Regions from separate parts of the Ignatzschineria larvae DSM 13226 genome, predicted to be linked through region 1. Evidence: riboswitches for the same ligand, from Rfam matches in the RefSeq annotation. Region 1 holds a riboswitch; the other holds the start of a gene.
What was found. A riboswitch is a leader RNA that binds a small molecule or an ion and turns the genes downstream of it on or off. The one in region 1 is predicted to bind preQ1.
Positions count from the first base shown of each region.

Region 1 (11,841 bases):
ATTACCCTTATCCTACTTGAGCAATTTGGTGTAGAGATTAAACACGATAACTACCAACGATTTTTCATTCCAGAAGATGCCAAATATCGTTCACCAGGCGTTTTCTTTGTAGAGAGTGATGCATCTAGCGCTTCTTATTATCTTGGCTTAGGAGCGCTCTGTGGACCTCTCACTGTAAAAGGTGTGGGGACTGATTCGATACAAGGGGATATCCGTTTTATTGAAGCACTTGAGATGATGGGCGCTACAGTGGAGTGGTATGCTAATGAGGTCGTCGTTGGACCGCCTCAAAATGGCATTTTAAAAGGCATAGACCTCGATTGCAATCATATCCCCGATGCAGCGATGACTTTGGCTGTACTGGCTGTTTTTGCCGATTCTAAGACGATTCTACGCAATATAGGTAGTTGGCGCGTGAAAGAAACCGACCGAATTCGTGCAATGGCCACTGAATTGATGAAATTTGGGGTTCAAGTGGAAGAGGGGGGCGATTTCTTAGTGATCTATCCTCAAGAAAAGCTCAATGAGAATGTCGAAGTTGAGACTTACGATGATCATCGGATAGCGATGTGTTTCTCACTACTCTCTTATAAAGTCCCATTAACAATTTTAGATCCACGCTGTGTGGATAAGACTTTCCCGACCTATTTCGAATGTCTTAATGCAGTGACGCAATAGTTGTGGATAAAGGTATGATGCTGACACACTCTTTTAAAACCTTTTATAAACAAGGGCTATCCCTTGTTGAGTTGATGATTATTTCGGTGATTATTGCCATTTTAATCGCAATGTTCTCGCAAAATGTGTTAGGAATTAATGATGAATCGAAGATTACCACTGTTCATCAAAATATTCGTTCTATAGAGGGCGCGTTGTCGATTTTCCGCGAAGATTTTGCCCGTTATCCCACAAATGAAGAGGGGTTAAACATTTTAGTGGAGGATTCTGGATCTGCGTTATGGCAAGGGCCTTATATTCAGCCAGAATTGCTGATCGATCCTTGGGGCATTCCTTATTATTATGAGATTACCCCTCAACAATATTTTCTCATTACGCTTGGGCAAGATCGCCGGGAAAGTGGTAAAGGTTTAGAGGAAGATATTGTCTATACTCGGCAGCTCTATTCATCGCAATCTCGATAATTATTTTCAATAGCCTCTACGTTTAATGATGAATTTGATGACTTCTATATATGCGAATAGTGAGAATGATGTCGCTGTACAATCTGCAGAGACTACATCTCAATCAATTACACCTCAACCCATTACAACTCAAGCATTAGAGATCCTCTATCAAGATGAGGAGATCATAGCGGTCAATAAGCCTGCAGGCTGGTTCGTTCATCGTTCTCTATTAGACCCCAAAGTCACTGATATCGTCCTTCAACATCTGCGGGATCAGGTTGGGCGTTACCTCTACCCTATTCATCGTTTAGATCGACCTACTTCCGGCGTGCTTCTTTTTGCTTTTACCGAAGAGAGTGCGCGTATTTTATCTCAATTGTGGCAAGAGAATCGTGTGACAAAACGATATTTAGCCATCATACGAGGTTATCTCACTGATTCAGGGGAGATTAATGAACCTTTAACTGTGATGAAAGATAAAATTGCCGATCGTTATGAGGGGATAAAAGAGGCGCAGGAAGCGCATACTTTTTACCGAGGAATTGATACAGTTGAGCTACCGTTATCCACAGGGAAATATCCCACTTCTCGTTATTCCTTGGTAGAATTAAGACCAGAAACAGGGCGGAAACATCAATTACGCCGGCATATGAATCATATTGCTCATCCTATTGTAGGAGATACAACACATGGCGACTTACGGCATAATAGGCTCTTTTCAACGCATTATGGGGTTGATCGATTGTTGCTTCACGCTTATCAATTAGAGATTATTCATCCGACCCAAAAAACGACACTCATCATTACTGCACCATTCGATAACTTGTGGATAACTCTGTTGACAGCATTGGGATGGAAAAATCCAATCTCAATATAAAAAAGGATCGCTACCGCCGAAAATAAGCGCTGAAACGATCCTTTTAATTTTTTGATATAGCCTATCGAATCTCTAATCCCCTAAGTACAATCTCATTGATTACATTCAACAAACTACATTCAACGGATTACACTTGATAGTCCATATTTAACATTATAGGTTAAATATCAATGAGTTATTAACACCCTTATTTTTCATCAGTTTGAATATTATTGATGATCTCTTTAAAGATGTTTTTGATACCGCCTTCAATTTTTTGCGTGACTTCATCAATCTTCTGATTTTCCGCTTCAATGGCTGAGGCTAATTCAGTGACTTTCTCGCAACCATCAGTATCGCCTAAAATACAGGCTTCGTTATACCAATTACTCGCTTCAATCAGATCAATATCCACAGCTTCACCATTTTCATACATAAAGCCCACATTGTAAGCCGCTGGCGCGTAGCCTAAACCTGCTGCTTTTTGGTAAAGTGCAAATGATTGCTCTGAGCTTTGTGGTACACCTAAACCAAGATCATAGATACTTGCTAAGTAGAAGAGTGCTTCAGCATGATCGCTATTACGCAGTTTCTCAAAGTAATAACGCGCTTTGATCATATCTGAATCAGATTCAGCGGTATCAAAATAGATTTTACCGAGATAGAATGTTGCATCATTGTTACCCGCTTCCGAAGCAACCTCAAATAGTTTGATCGCTTGATTGAGAGTGTTCATATCTTCCGTATCGTAAGCTTCTAAGAGGAAGAGATAACCCGATAAGAAGAGGCTTTCACCACTTTGATCTGTTTTGATATTTTCAAGAATTTGAGGCATCTCTTCAAGTAAGAAAGCTTTTGCTTGAGTCGGATCTGCCGCTAAAATTGAGGCACTATCGAGTGTTAAAGCGGGTTCTGGTGCTACATTTCCCATAATCTCATTAAAGAAAGATTGTAGGGCAGGCGCTTCTGTATTTTTATCTGTTGTTGACGTTGAGTCAACCGCTAATGGCGGATCTTGTGTTAGCTCTTCTGCTGCTTCCTGTGTTTCAAGCAGTACAAGCTCAGGATCTTGGGTTTCTAATTCTGTTGATTCTGCCGCAAGTGTTTCCGCAACTACAGCATCTGTTTCTGCATTATCACCGCTATTATCTACAGATTTCTCCTCAACATCTTCATCTATAGCTTCATCGGTAGGAAGTTGAAGTAGCGGATCGGTTGTTGCAGAGTCTTCAACAAGTGCCATGGAGCTATTATTGTCTGCCATCATGTTGATATCATCATTAGCATTATCGACTAATGCTTCATCACTATCATCTTCGATATCAAATGGGAAGTAAGATTGCACGATAGAATAAGCGTAGCAGCCATCCTGATATTGCACATCACAGGCTTTTTTGTACCAATTCAGTGCTTCACGGAGATCTTGTTCGACATATTCCCCATGTTCATACATATACCCTACATTAAATATCGATGGGCCATGACCTAATGATGCAGCCTTTTTGTAAAGTTCTAATGATTTTGCATAGCTCTGATCAACGCCTTCACCTAAGTCATACTGTACAGCAAGACTAAAGAGTGCTTCAGGATAATCGCTTAAGCTTGGATTTGAGTAGTATTCAAGTGATTTTTGATAGTCTTGTTCTACTCCGTTACCATAATAGTAGAGCTCGCCGAGATTATAGAGTGCATCTTTCGATCCTAACTCAGCGGCTTTTTCAAAGATCACTTTTGCTTTCTGATAATCCGCTTCACTGTTATTGAGCTCTCCTTGAGTCTCATAAAGTAGACCTAGAAGAAATGTATCATCGGCATTGTTCGCTTCAGCACCATCGATTAGTGTAGCGGCATGATCATTTAAGAGCATGAGTCTCTCGAAGGTATTTAAAGTAAGGATGTCGGCGACAACTGGTAGCGTCTCGGTGGTATTGTTGACTGAGGGTATCTCTTTTTTCGCTTGAACTAAAAGATCATCAAAACCTTCAGAGCGAACAGTTAACTGATCTTTTGATTCACAGCTTGAAGCATTCCCTTGTTCACAGCCTTTTTGATACCATTCAAGGGCTTTTTCACGATTTGGCACAATCTCACCGATATTGCCATTTTCATAAGTATAGGCAAGGACATTAATAGAATCCGCATGATTTAAATGAGCCGCCGCTTCATAGAGTTCAATCGCTCTATTTTGATTCTCCTCTACACCACGACCGGACATATAGAGAGAGGCAAGACTAAAGAGCGCTTCTGCTTGACCTTGATCAGCGGCTTTTTGGTAATACTTTGCCGCTTCTAGATAATCTTGTTCAACGCCTTCCCCATAATAGTAGAGTTCACCTAAAAGGTAGGAGGCATCTTTAGAGCCCAATTTTTCTGCATCTAAGAAATATTGTTTGGCTTTCGCAAAGGTTTCAGGATTATTATCATTTTCCCCTTCTGAATAGTAGTAATATCCAAGGAGAAAGAGATCATCAGGATTTTGCGCTTTAGCACCTTGCTCGATCGTATTGAGATTCGATTTGAGCTTTTGATGACGAGCCGTTTGAGATGAGGTGAGTAGTTTTTCGATAGAGAGCTCCGCACTCTTATCTGCGGCAATTTTTGTTTCCGAAACTGCCTGATAACGATCGAGCGTTTGATCGATATAATCTTCGAGGGAATTTGCGGCAAGTGCTGGTGAAAGCATTGCTGAAACAATCAAGGAGAGAAGTAATTTTTTGGAAGAAATCTTGCGCATATTGAATAACTCCTGATAAGTAGTCATTAAGAGGTGAGTACTCTTAAAGTTGGTATTCGAATAAAGTTCATCCCTCAAGTTATCATCTTTAAAAACACACTTGTAACGTTTTGAGAGAGTATTAGATTCTGCATTGACATCAACAAGAATCTCTAATTGATGTTCATTATAAACTGAAATTAGACATAGTGGCATTATTACAGAGAATAAATTTCATTTTTAATAAAATTAAATATTAATGAATCATGAATTGCAAGGGTAAAAAAAGAGTAGAAACAGGGTAACAGCCTATTTCTACTATTACAGACAGCCTATAATGATCTCAATATTGCCACAAACAATAACCTATTATATATAATATTAACTGTAAATAAAATAATGAAATAATATATTATTATAATAGAATTAATATAATATTAAGATAGGTAAAGCATATTGTTTTTTATCCCGATATATTGATACCCTGTGCAATAAGACTCTTTAATCAAGTATTTTACCTTTTGTTTCTGGAATTAAGAAGATAAAAGCAAGCGCCGATAAGAGATATACGCCGGAGATTAAGCCTAATGCATAACTGATGCTATATTGCATCGCGAGTGTACCGATAATAACAGGTGCAAAACCAGCAATACCACGACCGATATTAAAGATAATATTTTGAGCGGAAGAACGAGCTTCGGTAGGATAGTGCTCGGAGAGAAGCGCTCCATAGCCTCCCATCATGCCATTCACAAAGAAGCCTAAAATAGCGCCTAAGAACATTAATACATAGTAATTCGATTGTTGGAAATAGATCCACACAAAAGCAGCGCTGACTAAAAGGAAGAGAATATAGACAGGGCGGCGACCAAATTTATCGGATGCAGAACCAAAAGTGAGAGTACCGATTACCATACCGAGCGTTGTAATAAGCGTCCAATAGAAAGTGCCTGAAAGCGTAAAACCATGCTCTTTTGCTAGCATTGTTGGCATCCACACCATAATGCCGTGAAAGCCGAAGTTTTGTACGCTTGTCGCGATAATAAGGCCTAATGTTGTGAGCGTTGTGCGCGTATCTTTAAACAGCGGTTTAATGGAGATTTTATTGCGATGTTCTCTTTTCACTTGTAACCAAATTTCAGGTTCACTCAGGTTGCGGCGTGTCCACCAAACTAATAGTGCCGGCAATGCACCAATAATAAACATGCCATGCCAGCCGATATAAGGGGAGAGTAACCCTACAACTGCCGCTAGTACAATCCCGATTTGAAAGCCAATGGCGACTACTGCTGTTGCTCTTGAACGTTTATTCGCCGGCCAGGTTTCCGCAACTAATGTCATCCCGATGCCAAACTCACCGCCTAAGCCTAAACCTGCTAAGAAACGAAAAACCGTAAACATCTCGGCACTTGTAGAGATTGCTGCTAATCCTGTAAAGAGAGAAAAGAGTAGGATAGTCCAGTTAAAAACACGCACACGACCATATTTATCGGCCAACATTCCAAAGACAATTCCCCCAATAACGGTTCCGATTAAGGTGATTGTCTGAATCATACCGCCTTCGGCATCGGTTAAACCAAATTCCGCTTTAATAAGCATCAAGGCAAAGGCGAGAATCATAATATCAAGGCCATCCATTGCGTAGCCTAAGGTGGACGCAAGGAGCGTCTTACGATCCCCTTTCTCGATTGTAGGGACGTGATTGTGCTGTGTCATAAGAGATCCTTCTGAACAAGTATGAGATATGCAATAAGAGAATGTGAGAATTTGCAGAGATACAAATTTCAAGTATTTAAAACGGAAAATATTATAGCAACTTATTCACAAGGCTCATAAAAAAAGGCTCTAAAATAACGATTATCTTTGATAAATCTCTTTGATATCGCATCGGTCAATTTTTCTTGGATATATCCCTTAGAGATAGCTTTATAGTTGATTTGAGAGATCAATAAAGATCTGTGGTTTTGACAGGAATATATTCTCCTTTTTTGTCATCAAGAGCCTAAGAATGATATGATCATCCCTGATTTAGTGGTTCGTAACCCTCCCACAATAAAAAACTAAGGATTAATGATGACAACGGATAAAAAAACACAATTAGAAAATTTAACATTACTGGGGAATCAAGCAACGATCTACCCAACGGAATATTCGCCGGCGATTTTAGAGACCTTTAAAAATGCCCATCCTGATCGGGAATATTTTGTGAATTTTCATTGCCCTGAATTTACCACGCTCTGCCCGCTAACGAATCAACCCGATTTTGCTACGATCTATATCTCTTATGTCCCGACCATTGAGATGGTCGAGAGTAAATCGTTGAAACTCTATCTCTTTAGTTTTCGCAATCATGGCTCTTTCCATGAAGATTGTGTCAATATTATTCTCAATGATCTTGTCTCATTAATGGATCCTCTCTATCTTGAGGTGCGTGGTGAATTTACCCCTCGCGGCGGCATTTCTATTCATCCTTATGCCAATTATGGTAAAACAGGAACGCGCTGGGAAGCGGTTGCTCAAAGTCGGTTAGAGAACTTTCAGTTCTAATATTCAAGTCTAATAGAATGATCTTAGAATAGATTTATAATAGAGATAAAAAAGATCTACTTGAGAATGAACGATGGTATAAACCATTCTTCAAGTAGATCTCTTGTGGTTGGATCACGAAAAATAGATTATTCATGATTGATCGATATTGATTGCATCCTTGCTTATATCGACTTTATTGATTGATATTATCCCTAGCCATCAAATTTTTTCTTAAACAATTATTTTTTCAAGCCATTATTTCTCAATTTGTTCTTTCTCTAATCGTTCTCTCTCGCCGGCCTCAATCTCTTTGCCTAAGAAGAAAGAGATTGCGGTCCGAATGACCACAATGCCCCCTAAAATTAACATATCGTCAATAGAGGGATTCATAATGGTTTCGATAATATCAGAAGCTATGAGTATCTCTAAACTCAAGAGAATATAGGAACCGAGATAGATCTTAATACCATTATTTTTATGAGCAATCGCAAAGCGGTCAGCTTTAGAACATTCATTTTTGATAAAGCCAAAAGCCGCTTTCACCACGCCGATTAAGAGTACAAGAATTGAAAAAATATTGAGAATATCGACTAAGAGCTCAACGCCCCATTCAATATAAGCAAATATCATAGTGATTACTTACCCCAGCTACTTGGATCTTTATTCCATTCAGTGAGGGCAACACGCTCCTCTTCGCTAATGATGTTTTTGCTAAGCGCTGTTTCAAGCAGTGCAGGATAATTACTTAAAGTCGCATAATGTAGACCTACTTTACCAAAGTTTTCCGCTGCAATAGGTAGATCGTAAGAGAAGATTGCCGCAACACCAATCACTTCAGCGCCTGCTTCTTTGAGTGCATCTGCACAGGTTAAAGAGCTGCCACCGGTTGAGATTAGATCTTCTACGATTACGACTTTTTGGCCCGGCTTAATAATTCCTTCGATCATATTCCCGCGACCATGTTTCTTAGGTGAGCTACGAACATAGACCATCGGTTTTTCTAAGACCGCACTCACCCAAGATGCGTGAGGAATGCCGGCCGTTGCGGTTCCCGCAATCACTTCTACTCCAGGGAAGTTCTCCTGGATCAATTTAATCAAATTTTTTGAGATAAATTTCCGTACTTCAGGATGACTGACAATAAGACGGTTATCACAATAAATTGGAGATTTAAGGCCTGATGCCCAAGTAAAAGGATCTTTAGGCGATAATGAAACAGCATCGATAGAGAGCAGTGCTTCCGCAACTTTATGTTTTACGGTTTCATCATGTTGTAAATTAGCAGTATTATTCGTATTCATTATTCTGTTCTCTCCCATTCTTCTTTCACTGTGTAATATGCTTTTAATGGATCTTTCGCTTGTGTAATTGAGCGACCTACAACGATATAACTTGAACCATTTTTCTTTGCTTCAAAGGGGGTCATAATCCGGCGTTGATCATCCGCGGCATCAGAGGCTAGACGAATCCCTGGGGTGACACAAAGGAAGCTGTCGCGCGTGTTTTCTTTGACCATCTTCGCTTCTAGTGCTGAGCAGACAACGCCATCTAATCCTGAATTATTGGTCATTTTGCTGTAGTGAATGACTGATTCAAGTAAGCTTGTTTGAATATTTTGCTCTGCTTGCATCTCTTTTTCACTCATACTCGTCAGCTGAGTAACGGCAATAAGACGTGGACGTTTTGAATTGCCACTGCCAATCTCTAAGCCTTCTAACGCCTCTTCCATCATGCGTTTTCCTCCGGCAGCATGGACATTCACCATATCAACGCCCATTTTAGCAAGGCCGATCATCGCACTTTTTACGGTGTTTGGAATATCGTAGAGTTTTAGATCTAAAAAAACCTCATAACCTCTTGCTTTGAGAGTTTCAACTAGCATAGGCCCTTCGTTATAGAAGAGCTCCATCCCAATTTTAATATAGAGTTCTTCCCCTTTAGGCATCATCTCTAGAAAAGCTTTCGTTTCGAGATAATTGGGGAAGTCGAGGGCAATAATGGGTTTTGTCATAACAATCTACTTTTATTTTATTTTTCCAAAAAAAAACCGACTATTGTCGGCTATTCCTCTTATGAATGATTGAGTTGTGAACAACGAGTTTGGCCTGTTTGTTTCATCTGCAAATATCCCTATTTCACTTTCATTCATTTAAATTGGGCATATTCTAGCACCGTAAATTGGGAATGAAAAGTATTTAATCGATGAATAGGATTATGAATAAGGATCTCCTTAAAAATAGGCTAAAAATCGAGGCTAAAATCGTCAAATAGTAAACTTTCGAAGTTTTAATATACTATTTTTTTTCAATAGAAACAAAATGATAGTTGTCAGTAATGGTTGTTACTTATAATTGAGATATGACTTGTGGATAACTTTGTGGGTAATACTGTCTATATGTTGATAACAACCGTGAAAAGATCTATTAAGATTCATTTAAGGGAACGCTATTATAGTAAATTTGGTTTAAGAAAAATGGTTTTAAACACCACTTGCAAGATGCCGGATAGAACGGCTTTCTTACTTATTACAGCCGATGCGCCGGCATTTAAACAAGCTTATTTTGAACCGATATTACTATAAAATAAATTCTTAGCATTGATCTATAGAGTTGCCTATAGAAAATTGGGTTTTAAGGAAGATTGATTATGAACGGTTTATCGGAAATAGGGTAAAAATAATGCAATATTGGAACAATTTAAAATAAATTTTAGATATGAAAAAGTAGCAATCATCAATCATCTCACTGATTGAGCAAAAAAATGTGAAAAATTTTAATAGAAAGAGTAGACAAGTCGATTATTTTCAATAATAATAAGAATCATTCTCAAAAGAGATCAATAGTCAATTGAGAATGGAAGCATAAATTTTAATGAAGCGTTCTGTAACTATAAAGTTTAAATATATCTCATTGATATATTTCTAAGATAGGCTTGCTAAACCTATCTACCCTATTGACTTATTAAGAGAGCTTACTCTGTTAATAAGACTGATTATAAATAAAAATTCGGCAACCTATGATATTGCTGAATCAAAGGACAACAATGAAAACTCTGTTAAAACGTAGTGTTTGGATGCTCCCTTTAATGACAGCGCTCTCTGTTATCTCTCCTTCTATGGCTGTGGATAAAGGGATTGTTATGGATTTTGGGGCTGTGGATACCCTTAAAGCGCTAGGTAAAGCGGATCGTATCTCTGCGTTGCCAATACAGAATTTGCCGGCCTATCTATCCGATTTAGATCTTAAAGATATTCAAAATAGCGGTGGAATGAAATCGCCTGATTTAGCGGTATTTGCAGAGTTAAAACCCCAATTTATTGTGATATCTCCTCGCTTAGGCGGTCGTGTTGATGAATTAAGTGAATATGGAAAAGTACTTAATTTCACAGTAGATTCAGATCATTATGCTCAATCGGTGGCGACAAATATTTTGGCGTTAGCAGAGTTAGTGGATGCCGAATCCGAAGCAAAAGCATCATTAGATGTACTGAATGGCAAATTAGATCAAGTACGGGCTGAAATAGCCCAATTCCCTCAAACAGCCCTTGTGATGATCCACAATGATGGTCACTATATGGCAACGCCCACAAGTGGAACTGCAAAATTTATTCATCAATTTTTAGGGGTGAAGAATGCGGCTCCTGAAGTACCGCAACCCACAGAACAAGATAAAGATGCTCGCCCTGCACGTCAAGCAGTGGATGAGGCTTATTTGAATAACATTCAACCAGATCTTATTTTTGTAGTCGATCGTAGTAGTGCGATTGGTCAAACGCCGATGGATCAATCTCTATTTGAAACCAATGTTGTCAGTAAAGCAATGAATAAAGATGGAAAAGCGATTAAAGTGATCTATCTTGATCCAACCCTCTGGTATCTTTCAGGTAATGGCTTAATCAGTATCGAAACGCAAGCGAATGAGGTTCTTTCGGCATTAAAAGATTCTTCATCTTCTGCTCAATAAAAGCATATTGAAGAGGAAATCAGAGATGAGCAACTCTGTTTAGATTCCTCATAATTTTTATGGATAGTAGCAATATTTCTTGTAATCGCTATCCCTTGATAAAACACAGTTTCTGCTCTTGGCCCTGATCCTTAGAAATAGAATTTGTTGACTTCCTCCAAAAAACATGCAAATTATATCCTAAGACTTCTAAACGATCAGGGTTCTTTTTTTATCTTGAGATAATAAAGTGTCACGATAAAAAAGGAACCACTAGCTTCAAGTGAGAAATCCCCCATTTATAAGGAATTTAAAGATGACCTCAACTATTTTAACAACACCTCGCCGTTGGTGGCCTGTGATGAAATATCGCGGGACGTGGTGGCGTGTCAGTTAAAATAAGAGTCACCTAGAGATTTTAAGCCCGCAATATGCGGGCTTTTTTGATGCACTCATATTGTGGAATGAAGTCTTCGGTTTATCCCCGTAACCCTTCAATCAATGATGGATGAGGAAAACTATCCATATATAAAACAAGTCAGTTAACCACAATAAGAGGAATCAAATCATGCCTTACACTACTTTTAATCGTTCACAAATATTCACACTTACAGAATCACTGACAAAATCAGCAGATCACTATTTTGATCCTTGCACACTCTTTACAGAGCTTGTGC
Region 1 is NZ_CP150637.1:2,352,925-2,364,765, forward strand. It holds gene aroA (3-phosphoshikimate 1-carboxyvinyltransferase) at 1-678, shown strand, start outside; gene gspG (type II secretion system major pseudopilin GspG) at 693-1,142, shown strand; gene truC (tRNA pseudouridine(65) synthase TruC) at 1,180-2,001, shown strand; gene WMO13_RS09745 (tetratricopeptide repeat protein) at 2,189-4,714, opposite strand; gene WMO13_RS09750 (MFS transporter) at 5,195-6,409, opposite strand; PreQ1 riboswitch class I at 6,719-6,763, shown strand; gene queF (preQ(1) synthase) at 6,767-7,240, shown strand; gene WMO13_RS09760 (DUF1622 domain-containing protein) at 7,478-7,852, opposite strand; gene pyrE (orotate phosphoribosyltransferase) at 7,858-8,523, opposite strand; gene pyrF (orotidine-5'-phosphate decarboxylase) at 8,523-9,233, opposite strand; gene WMO13_RS09775 (ABC transporter substrate-binding protein) at 10,265-11,185, shown strand; gene WMO13_RS09780 (chorismate-binding protein) at 11,733-11,841, shown strand, end outside.

Region 2 (11,841 bases), 840 kb from region 1:
TTAAATCCTCATCAGGTAATCCTACAATAAGATCTACGTGCAGATGCACATCAGTATTTTTCGAGAGCCAAGAGATATTCTCCTTAGCAACCGGCAGATTTGTTCGCCGAGAGATTAACTGCTGAGTTGTCGTATTTAAGGTTTGAATACCAATTTCAAATTGCAGTGATCCATCCGGGAACTCTAAAATTTTCGCTTTAAGTTCATCTGAAAGGTAATCCGGTACCAACTCAAAATGTAAAAATAGTGGCTCTTCGGGATTATCAGCAATTTTATCAAGGAAGAAATCTAAAATCGCTAAAGTAAAATCTTTCTTTAGATTAAATGTGCGATCAACAAACTTAAATTGCCGCAAGCCCCTTCGATAGAGATCCTCCATCGCTTCCAAAAAAGGCTCTAAAGGAAAGCGCCACGCCGTCTTATCTAAACTCGAGAGACAAAATTCGCACTTAAAGGGACAACCTCGAGAAGCTTCAATATAGACCGTTCTATGGGCGATATCTTCCTCATTATAGAGATAATAAGGTAATTTAATCTCTTCTAACGGGGGCTCTACCCCTTTAATAACCTTCGTTGGCCAAGGTTTCCCCTCTAATAGAATCGATTTGGCTAATTGATAAAAACTAACATCTCCCCAACCGGTAATGAGGTAATCCACTAATGGAAAAATAGCGATTGTTTCATATTCATAAGAGACTTCCGGCCCACCAATATTGATAATTAAGTCCGGCATTAATGCCCGTAAATCCTGAATAAGAGCCGTTGTTTCATTAAAATTCCAGATATAAAGACCAAAAGAGACGATTTTAGGGGATCTCTTATGAATCTCTTCAAGCATTGACTCCCGATTCTGCTGAATCGTAAATTCTAAAATTTCTGCCCGATCTTCTAATTCATAGAGATTCGCCTTGAGATAACGAAGCCCTAATGAAGCGTGAGCATAACGTGCATTAAGCGTTATCAATAATATATCCATATTGCCCTTCTAAAGATCAACAGATCGATCTCTTTTAATCTAATCTGCATCCCTTCCCTAATTAACCACGACCTTAAACAAATACGCATTTGCCCCCTCATAATGTATTCCTACCCATAAGAGATCGCAAATGCGCCGGATTTTACTCTAATTTTGCGAGTCCCTACTTACCACTATAGGTTTTATCACTGTAGCGATTGGGATTCGCGAATTATATCAATATTTCTATATCATCAAACTTTAAGGTTCTGCTGCAAATTGCACTTTACCGCCGGCAAGTGAAGAGATACGCGCTAGAGATTGGATATTAATACCCTCCGCTAGCAAGCGATCCCGGCCCTCTTGGAAACTCTTTTCAATGATAAAGCCCATGCCATAGAGCGTAGCACCCGCTTGATCAATGAGCGATTTCACACCTAATGCCGCATTGCCATTTGCTAAAAAGTCATCAATAAAGAGGACGTTATCTTCCTTAGAGAGATACTCTTCACTGACACAGACATCATAAGTACGATCTTTAGTGTAAGAGTAAACCGACGAGAGATACATCTTCTCCATTGTTTTTGGGGTTTTCTTTTTCACAAAAACAACAGGTAATTCAAGTAGATAACCGAGCATAATTGCCGGTGCAATACCACTTGCTTCAATCGTAATAATTTTATTGATAGGTAAATTAGCAAAACGGCGAACAAACTCAACCGCAATGGATTTCATTAAAATAGGATCCATTTGATGATTGATAAAGCTATCGACTTTTAATGTACCATCATCAAAAGCTAAGCCATCTTGAATAATTCTATCGTGAAGTAATTTCATAAGGAAACCTTTAAATGGTGAAACTCATTTTCACCTTTATTAGTATGGTTAAATGCAAAATTTTAATTTGAAAAACAAGTGATTATCAAACACTGCAATTCGTTACATTTCCTTGCTTTAACCTAGAGAGATTGATCTAAAAATTTGTGCAATATTGTACCGCAAAATCCCTTGGAATGCTCCCTTTCTTCTAAAGAATAGACAATAGGCTTATTCAATGGTTACAACAGTTTTTCTGTGAGATACCAACCTGTAATACTATCCCGCACCACATTTGTCGTAGTAACTTCATGCGGAAAATCTTCTGATAAGAAAAAGATAATGCGCCCGGCAATCGGTTCTACAGTGAGTATCTTCTCTTGTGCCAAATTATAGACCTCTAACTCACCACCATCGCCAGGTTTCCAATCTTCATTGAGATAGAGTACCGTCGTCACCTTTCTTCGACTTACTCCTTTAGGATTGTCGATATGCATTTTATAGTAAGTACCAGGCTCATAACGAGCAAAATGCGTTTCAAAATCTTTCAAACCTAAAAAAAACTCTCTATTCAAAATCTGTCGGATTTCATCCATTTTCACAAGGTAATCTTGAATAGGCGGCGCCATTTTCGTATCTAACCACAATGTCTGATCGCCTCGAATCGCTTTATTATTTTGTAAAGTATCTTTATGGCCGATACGTGCTTCATGTAGTTCATTATCGGGGATGGCCTCTCTGATTGCTTGAATTTCACTTGAATCCAAAAAGTGATCCCAAACATAATACCGGTCTGTTGCAAGCGCAGAGATAAATGCTTCTATTTGATGATTAATTGCCATGGTATTTTAAAGTCCCAGTTAAATGAAAAAGTGAACAGCAAGACACAAATTAAATTCCGTAAAAGGCAGTTGTAATATTCTTTCAAAACCTCCTTATATCAATTGCTATCAGCCAAACTAAACTAGAGTTATTTTGAACTAATTTCTATCTATAACCTAATTTTTTATTCATCACAAGAAAAAATTAAAAATCACGTATAATATTGTTATTCAGCATAAATATAGAGATTAAAAATGAACGGATTACAAAAAGCTAGGCAAATATTTAAAGCCGCCATTGCCGTCAATAATCGCCCATTCCCTTGGGAGAGGGCTATCGGCGCAGCTTTAGCAATGTCGTTACCGATTTTTATTGGACTGTGGTTTAATCAACTTCAGTATGGACTAATGACAGGTTTAGGGGGATTCACCTATTTGTATGCCTTTCGCTTGCCCTATGCTCATCTTGCCAAACGACTTCTATTTGTGGGGTTGATGATTGTACTATGTGCTTTTTTAGGCTCTATTGTTGCACCCTACCCCATAGCAATGATCATCTTAATTGGACTCATTGCCACCGTCATGATCTTTATCTTTAATGCACTAAAGTTTATCGGTCCTTCAGCCATCTTTTTTATCATGGTATTTGCCCTCACTGCCGATATGCCTATCACAGATCTACAAGGGGCTTTTTTCCGTGCAGGATTAGTTGCACTAGGGGCGCTTCTCTCTTGGCTAATTGCTATGAGCGGTTTTTTGATTAATCCTCATCGCCCTGAGATTAAGGCTGTCAGTAATGCCTATCATCAACTTCATCGCTTTACTGCAAGTATCGGTACAGATCAATTTCATGATGAAAAATATAAAACAATGAGCTTGTTACGGGATACTTTAGAGATATTGATGAGTGGGGAACTACCTGGTTCTCCTTCAAAAACATATCAACGTTTATTACACTTAACCATTACAGGAAATGAGTATTTTCTCTATCTTATGAGTCATTATGCAGAACACAAAGAGAAACTTCCCGATGAATGTTTAGCATTGATTGAACAAATTGAAAGCGCTTTAAAAAACAACCTCAAAAAATCCTCACTTTTCACCATTCCACAGCTATCGGACATAGCGTTACAAAACTATTATCAGACTATGGCGAATATCATCAATGATCCTGCCGAAAATCTGAAACCTATTTCTCTAGAAAAACGCATTACAATCAAAGAGATTTTGCTCAATACGCTTGATCGTAACTCTCTTGTTTTTCTTACCGCTATTCGATTTGGTATTATCACCTCTATTGCGACCATTATTGCCCATAGCTTTGACTTTACTAGATCCTACTGGATTCCTCTATCTTGTGTTGCCGTGATGTCTGGCTCCTCAATGATTGCTACATTCCATAGAGCTTTGCAACGCTCAATGGGAACAATACTCGGCATTATCATCGCCACAATTATTCTCCATTTTCACCCCTCAGGCTATGCGGTGGCACTCTCCATTCTATTATTTACAGCGCTCACTGAACTTTTTATTGTCAAAAATTATGGACTTGCCATTATCTTTATTACACCCAATGCGTTAATTCTTGCAGAAACAATTACCGGCGGAGAATTTTCCGCTTTTTACTTTGCAAGTGCTCGCATGATCGATGTAATCATTGGTAGTATTATTGGCCTTATTGGCGTTATTTTAATGGGTAGAAGAACTGCATCGCTTAGAATCCCGCGGATCATGATGCGCACGCTTCGCAATCAATCTCAAATGTTATTGCTTCTATTCTCTCCAGAAACATCTTCTTCTCACCAACAAATCCATGATCGTATTATCAAAATGCGAACGAATGTTACAAATCTCACAGCACTGTATGATGCTGCCTCTGGCGAAATTCCGCTTAAAAAAGCGCTAATCGAATACTACTGGCCGATCATCTATTCTATTGAAAAGATTGCATTTTTATTAGAGCATGCGGCCGAAGTGGATCACCGAAATATACCGACCGAATCGGAAATTGCTTCTCTAATCTATCTCTTTGAAGTATTAGCAAACTCCCTACAATATAATAATCCAATAACCATTAGACCAGTGCCAATTATCTCGCAATTTCCAGCTATTACGCAAGAAATTATTGCGTTACAAAATGCGATAGAAAAGAGATTATCTGTACCTAAATAAATATATATTCACAGTATTCTTATTAAAAACGGTACTACACCCAAAACAAACATTCTTTCAGAGACAAAAAAGGGAAAGTATATTATTATATGACAAATATGAACAAAAAATAACTTATTAGAATTAAAAGTATTAAGGCTTTTTCTAATTTATACGTTCCATTTTTTAGCCGCAATATCAATTTATCAAAAAATATGAGGATAGATTTTAGTCATGAAAAAAAGTTTGTTAACAATATTAGCACTCTCCTTCTTATCATCACTACATGCAGCAGAGATTACCACTATAAAAGAGACACCAATTACAGATAACGATAAAAAAGCGATTGTTGTCGATATCTATGCACCGGAGGCTGTTACTAAAAGTGATAGAGAAGCCACATTAAAATTAGCGGCTCAGTCTTATGAAGCAAAAGGGTATGAATTTATTCAAGTTATTTTACGCCCATCTTCACACGCAGAATTTACCAATAATTTTGGTTCATTAGGAATTGCAACTTACTCTGTAGATGGTTGCAATCTACAAGGTCTGCAGTGTAAAGATGAAAAATGGAACATCAAAGTGACAGACTACATCCTTACAGAAAAGGATCATAAGAATATTAATGATGTGGTCAATGATGTCAAATATTAGAGCCAATAGTTAAATAACTCGAGATAGGTTATGGATATCGTGTAAATAACTACAAATTATTTGTCTAATTGCCGCATACTATTGCGGCTTTTTTATTACTCCACTTTAGGCTACAATACAGCACCTCGTGGTTCGAGAACCTCCCACGCAAAAAAACTAAGGAATTAAAATTTATGTATCAATTTACGCAAGCGGAGAGACGACGAGCGCTCTATCAGCTCTCTTTCTTTCATATTCTGATTATTGCTTCGAGCAACTATCTTGTACAACTTCCCTTCACCATATTCGGATTTCATACTACTTGGGGCGCTTTCACATTCCCCTTCATCTTCCTCACCACAGATTTAACCATTAGAGTATTTGGCGCTTCACTTGCACGCCGCATTATTTTTGTCGTGATGATTCCGGCACTTATTATCTCCTATGTTATCTCAGTGATCTTTTTCAAAGGCGAATGGCTAGGTTTTAATGAGCTATCAACTTTCAATCTTTTTGTCGCACGAATTGCACTTGCTAGTTTTGCTGGATATCTTGTGGGACAATTAATGGACATTACTGTTTTTAGTTATCTTCGCAGAAATCACCGTTGGTGGGTTGCGCCCAGTGCAGCGGCAATTGCCGGTAACTTTATAGACACAATCGTTTTCTTCTTCATTGCATTTTATCAAAGCGATGATCCATTTATGGCGGCTAATTGGCAGGAAATTGCTCTCGTGGATTATGCGTTTAAATTATTGATTTGTGCTATCTTCTTCCTCCCGCTTTACGGCCTACTCCTGAACTTTATTCTTAAAAAGATGTCATCGCTCCAAGCAGAAAAAATCACAGCATAATTTAATGGATTCTCATAATCTAAATGACTATTTCTTGTCTCTATATTGTTATTGACATAGAACTATAATAAAGATTCCCCTAATAATTTTATAGATCAATATTAGGGGATTATCTTTTATGAATTAGCTTAACTTAAAGTTTGATAGATTAACGAGGGACTCTAATACCACCATCAACACCATTTGGGCTCCAAAGAATTTGCCACAATTGAATATCACGAGCTCTAAATGCACCCGCGCAAGCAAGAAGATAGTAGCTAAACATGCGTTTGAATCTTGGTGTGTAATTATTCTCAATTTCTGGCCAAACATTCACAAATCGCTCATACCATGCCATTAAGGTTCGATCATAATCTGCACCAAAATTATGCCAATCCTCCATTATAAACTTACTTTGACTTGCATTCGCAATTCCTTGGATTGATGGCAAAATACCATTAGGGAAAATATACTTTTCGATCCAAGGATCAACATTGATCTTGTTATAATTAGAACCTATGGTATGCAGTAGAAACAGACCATCTTCCTTAATATTTTTACGTACAACATCAAAATATTCAGAATAATTTTTAGGACCAACATGCTCAAACATCCCGACCGAAACGATACGATCAAATTGATCATCAAGATCACGATAATCTTGTAGCAATATCTTTACGTCTAAATCTCGGCAACGCTCTTGTGCTAATTTCTGTTGTTCTTTGGAGACTGTCACTCCGGTAACAGATACACCGTAGTGTGTTGCTGCATAAGCAGATAATCCACCCCAACCACAACCTATATCCAATAAGCGCATGCCGGGCTTTAAATCTAGTTTACGGCAGATCAAATCTAATTTAGCTTGTTGTGCCTCTTCTAAAGTGGTAGCTTTCGCCCAGTATCCACAAGAATATTGCATATAAGGATCTAGCATTCTAGAAAAAAGATCATTTCCTAAGTCATAATGTTCTTTACCCACAATCCAAGCTCGACTCTTAGTTTGCAAATTCCAAATACGAGCTATAATAATACGAGCTATATCACGCCAATTTTTGGGGAGCTTCTGATCAAGTTTAGCGCTTAAGACACGGGTAAAAAAGAGGTCTAATCGTTCACAATCCCACCACTCATCCATGTAGCTTTCGCCTAATCCTATAGATCCTTCTTGCAAGACACGCTGATAAAAATTTTCATTATGTATTTGTAGATCATAAGGATTAGAGCCATTAATCTCTATTCCTGCTTGCGCTAACATCTCCTGCGCTATACGTTTCCACTGTGATTTTTTTTCAAGTGATGTATCACTCTTGTTGCTCATAATACTCTCCAAGATTGAATAAATATATTTAACTCTAAACAATATCCCATCGAGCCACATAAACAGGATAACTAGATGATATTTATATGACTATATAACTTTAGTAAAATATATAATACTACAAAAATTATTAATAATATATAGTTTATAATATGTTTATCTATAAATGAATAATCATGTTAATATATCTAGAGATCTATAAAATCAACTATTTATAAATTTTCTCTAAAAAAGAAGTCAAAGAATTACAACCAAAAGCCTCTTTATAATGAATACCCCTCTCTTTAAAGGCCCTCCCTATTAGATTTTTATTTAACGAGTTTTCATCTTTCTCGTCATAGCTATGCATTTTAATAATTTGTCGCACTTTCTTTAATTCACTCTTAGGCAACTCGCAAGCAATACGAAGAGTATTTTTTTGCGCCGCCAATTTAAACAGGCCGATCGCGTCAATCAGTTCCGATAATTTTGAATAGCCATAATTTCGAGAATCAAATTCAGGATTTACTTTATTAATATAAGTTCCGACAATTCCTAAAGTTGCCCATCCTGTATCTTGATCATGTTCTTTAATAGCATTACGAATCAATTTTAATAATGACAAATCTGACCTCAAAGATATTTGATCCCAAACCTCTTTATTATCTGCATTAGCAGATTTGTTGCCATTATCTATTGGTTCTCTCATCAATAAATTATCAATAAAAATATATTTATCACAAGATTTTCGAAAAGCTTCCGTAGCAGATTGCTTACCTATTCCATAAACCTTAATACCATTCTGACGAATTCTAGATACTAATCCTGTAAAATCACTATCACTCGAAACAATACAGAAAGCATCAAATTGCTGACTATGTAGTAAATCCATAGCGTCAATGACTATGGCTATATCTGTAGCATTTTTATTAGTGGTATAAGAAAATTGCTGAATTGCAACTAATCCATAGCTCAGACATTTTTCTTTCCAATTTTTAAGAGCTGGGGAACTCCAGTCACCATAGACTTGCTTAACATAAGGTGTTCCATATTTGGCAACTTCTTTTAAAATAGCCCCTATTAGTGCATGAGATGTATTATCGGCATCGATCAACACAGCGATATTCTGAGAAATTTGGCTCACCAGTTCTGTCCTCTAATATGTCACTATTCAGGGTGCAATGTTATTAACTTTTGATTCAAAATTTCATATATATTTTGGAGATCGATACCGCTTGCCCCCATTACTTGACCAAAATAAATAAGCCAAGCATCAGAAGTATCAAGAGTACCTATTGCTTGACCTAAAAGATAGCCATATTCCCAACTATGAGCCTCTTCTCTCTCATACCCTTCTAAGGTTGTGATCATATTAATCACTGCTTGCAATTCATTACATAATATATAGCTATATAAATCTAATTGTCCAATATTCTCCTTACCCTTTGCGCAAATATCTGCTACAAATAATTTTGCTTCATTATAATTCACTACTACTTCCCCTATCTTTTTACATTAAAGTATTACATAAAAGATTCATTGATATTTATCAAGCATGAATAAAATCATCAAATAGATTGCTTATAACTATAACACTTCACCCTTAGTGTTGTATAAATTTGCTATAAAAGAAAAACCCCTAGTTCACTGAACTAGGGGTTTCTGTATTAAGCCCTGGAAATGACCTACTCTCACATGGGAACTCCCACACTACCATCGGCGCTGCTACGTTTCACTTCTGAGTTCGGGACGGGATCAGGTGGTTCCATAGCGCTATTGTCTCCAGGAAAACTGGTTTGTGTTTGAAGTATTAAATACTCCACTCACGAATAAATTTGATTAGTTGGTTAGTAACAGCAAGTAGACTGTATTCTTCGTTTTAACTTTGGAAACGTTCATGTCTCATTGTAAGACAAATTGTCTAAGACCTATTATATGGTCAAGCCTCACGGTCAATTAGTATTGGTAAGCTCAATGCATTACTGCACTTACACACCCAACCTATCAACGTCGTAGTCTTCGACGGACCTTCAGAGGGGTTAAACCCCTAGGGAAATCTTATCTTGAGGAAGGCTTCCCGCTTAGATGCTTTCAGCGGTTATCCCGTCCGTATGTAGCTACCCGGCTATGCCATTGGCATGACAACCGGAACACCAGAGATACGTCCACTTCGGTCCTCTCGTACTAGAAGCAGCTCCTCTCAAATTTCCAACGCCCACGGCAGATAGGGACCGAACTGTCTCACGACGTTCTGAACCCAACTCGCGTACCACTTTAAATGGCGAACAGCCATACCCTTGGGACCGACTACAGCCCCAGGATGTGATGAGTCGACATCGAGGTGCCAAACTCCGCCGTCGATATGAACTCTTGGGCGGAATCAGCCTGTTATCCCCGGAGTACCTTTTATCCGTTGAGCGATGGCCTTTCCATACAGAACCACCGGATCACTAAAACCTACTTTCGTACCTGCTCGACGTGTCTGTCTCGCAGTCAAGCACCCTTTTGCTTTTGCACTCATAAGCCCGATTTCCGACCGGGCTGAGGGTACCTTCGTACTCCTCCGTTACTCTTTCGGAGGAGACCGCCCCAGTCAAACTACCCACCATACAATGTCCTTAGCCCAGATCATGGGCCTAAGTTAGAAGTCCAAATCTTTCAGGGTGGTATTTCAAGGATGGCTCCACAACAACTAGCGTCGCTGCTTCAAAGCCTCCCACCTATCCTGCACAAAAAGATTCAAAATCCACTGTAAAGCTATAGTAAAGGTTCACGGGGTCTTTCCGTCTTGCCGCGGGTACACCGCATCTTCACGGCGATTTCAATTTCACTGAGTCTCGGGTGGAGACAGCCTGGCCGTCATTGCGCCATTCGTGCAGGTCGGAACTTACCCGACAAGGAATTTCGCTACCTTAGGACCGTTATAGTTACGGCCGCCGTTTACTGGGGCTTCGATCAAGAGCTTCGCTTACGCTAACCCCATCAATTAACCTTCCAGCACCGGGCAGGCGTCAGACCCTATACGTCCACTTTCGTGTTTGCAGAGTCCTGTGTTTTTGATAAACAGTTGCAGCCAGCTTTTCACTGCGACCTTCCAGAGCTTACTGCGTAAAGCATTCACCTAGGAAGGTGTACCTTCTCCCGAAGTTACGGTACGATTTTGCCGAGTTCCTTCACCCGAGTTCTCTCAAGCGCCTTAGAATTCTCATCCCAACCACCAGTGTCGGTTTGGGGTACGGTTCTCATATCACTATTGCTTAGAAGCTTTTCTTGGAAGCATAGCATCAACCACTCCGGAGCTCGTAAGCTCCTCGCATTCACGTCTCAGTATTAAGATCCCGGATTTGCCTAAGATCTCTACCTACCTGCTTACACTGGCATACCAATCACCAGCTGGTCTAGCTTTCTCCGTCCCTCCATCGCATGATACGAGAGTTCAGGAATATTAACCTGATTCCCATCGACTACGCATCTCTGCCTCGTCTTAGGGGCCGACTCACCCTGCTCCGATTAACGTTGAACAGGAAACCTTGGTCTTTCGGCGTGCGAGTCTTTCACTCGCATTAACGTTACTTATGTCAACATTCGCACTTCTGATACCTCCAACGGCTCTTACGAGTCCATCTTCACAGGCTTACAGAACGCTCCCCTACCACATATATTTTAAAATACACATCCGCAGCTTCGGTATATCGCTTGAGCCCCGCTAAATCTTCCGCGCAGGCCGACTCGACTAGTGAGCTATTACGCTTTCTTTAAATGATGGCTGCTTCTAAGCCAACATCCTAGCTGTCTATGCCTTCCCACATCGTTTACCACTGAGCGATAATTTGGGGACCTTAGCTGGCGGTCTGGGTTGTTTCCCTCTCCACAATGGATGTTAGCACCCACTGTGTGTCTCCCATGATAATACTTTCCGGTATTCGGAGTTTGCATCGGGTTGGTAAGTCGGGATGACCCCCTAGCCGAAACAGTGCTCTACCCCCGGAAGTAAATTACATGAGGCGCTACCTAAATAGCTTTCGGGGAGAACCAGCTATCTCCAAGCTTGATTAGCCTTTCACTCCGACCCACAGCTCATCCCCATCTATTGCAACAGATGTGAGTTCGGCCCTCCAGTCAGTGTTACCTAACTTTCAGCCTGGCCATGGGTAGATCGCCTGGTTTCGGGTCTACACCCTGCGACTATTCGCCCTATTAAGACTCGGTTTCCCTACGCCTACCCTATTCGGTTAAGCTTGCCACAGAATGTAAGTCGTTGACCCATTATACAAAAGGTACGCAGTCACCCTAAAAAGGGCTCCCACTGCTTGTACGTACACGGTTTCAGATTCT
Region 2 is NZ_CP150637.1:1,508,067-1,519,907, forward strand. It holds gene WMO13_RS06135 (B12-binding domain-containing radical SAM protein) at 1-976, opposite strand, end outside; gene xpt (xanthine phosphoribosyltransferase) at 1,217-1,792, opposite strand; gene WMO13_RS06145 (2OG-Fe(II) oxygenase) at 2,014-2,613, opposite strand; gene WMO13_RS06150 (FUSC family protein) at 2,848-4,764, shown strand; gene WMO13_RS06155 (hypothetical protein) at 4,978-5,397, shown strand; PreQ1 riboswitch class I at 5,519-5,563, shown strand; gene WMO13_RS06160 (7-cyano-7-deazaguanine/7-aminomethyl-7-deazaguanine transporter) at 5,571-6,230, shown strand; gene cfa (cyclopropane fatty acyl phospholipid synthase) at 6,379-7,527, opposite strand; gene WMO13_RS06170 (NYN domain-containing protein) at 7,736-8,650, opposite strand; gene WMO13_RS06175 (hypothetical protein) at 8,674-8,997, opposite strand; rRNA gene rrf (5S ribosomal RNA) at 9,179-9,293, opposite strand; rRNA gene WMO13_RS06185 (23S ribosomal RNA) at 9,442-11,841, opposite strand, start outside.
Region 2: it holds a riboswitch for preQ1, as region 1 does, so the genes downstream of both, WMO13_RS06160 (7-cyano-7-deazaguanine/7-aminomethyl-7-deazaguanine transporter) here and queF (preQ(1) synthase) in region 1, are expected to answer to the same signal.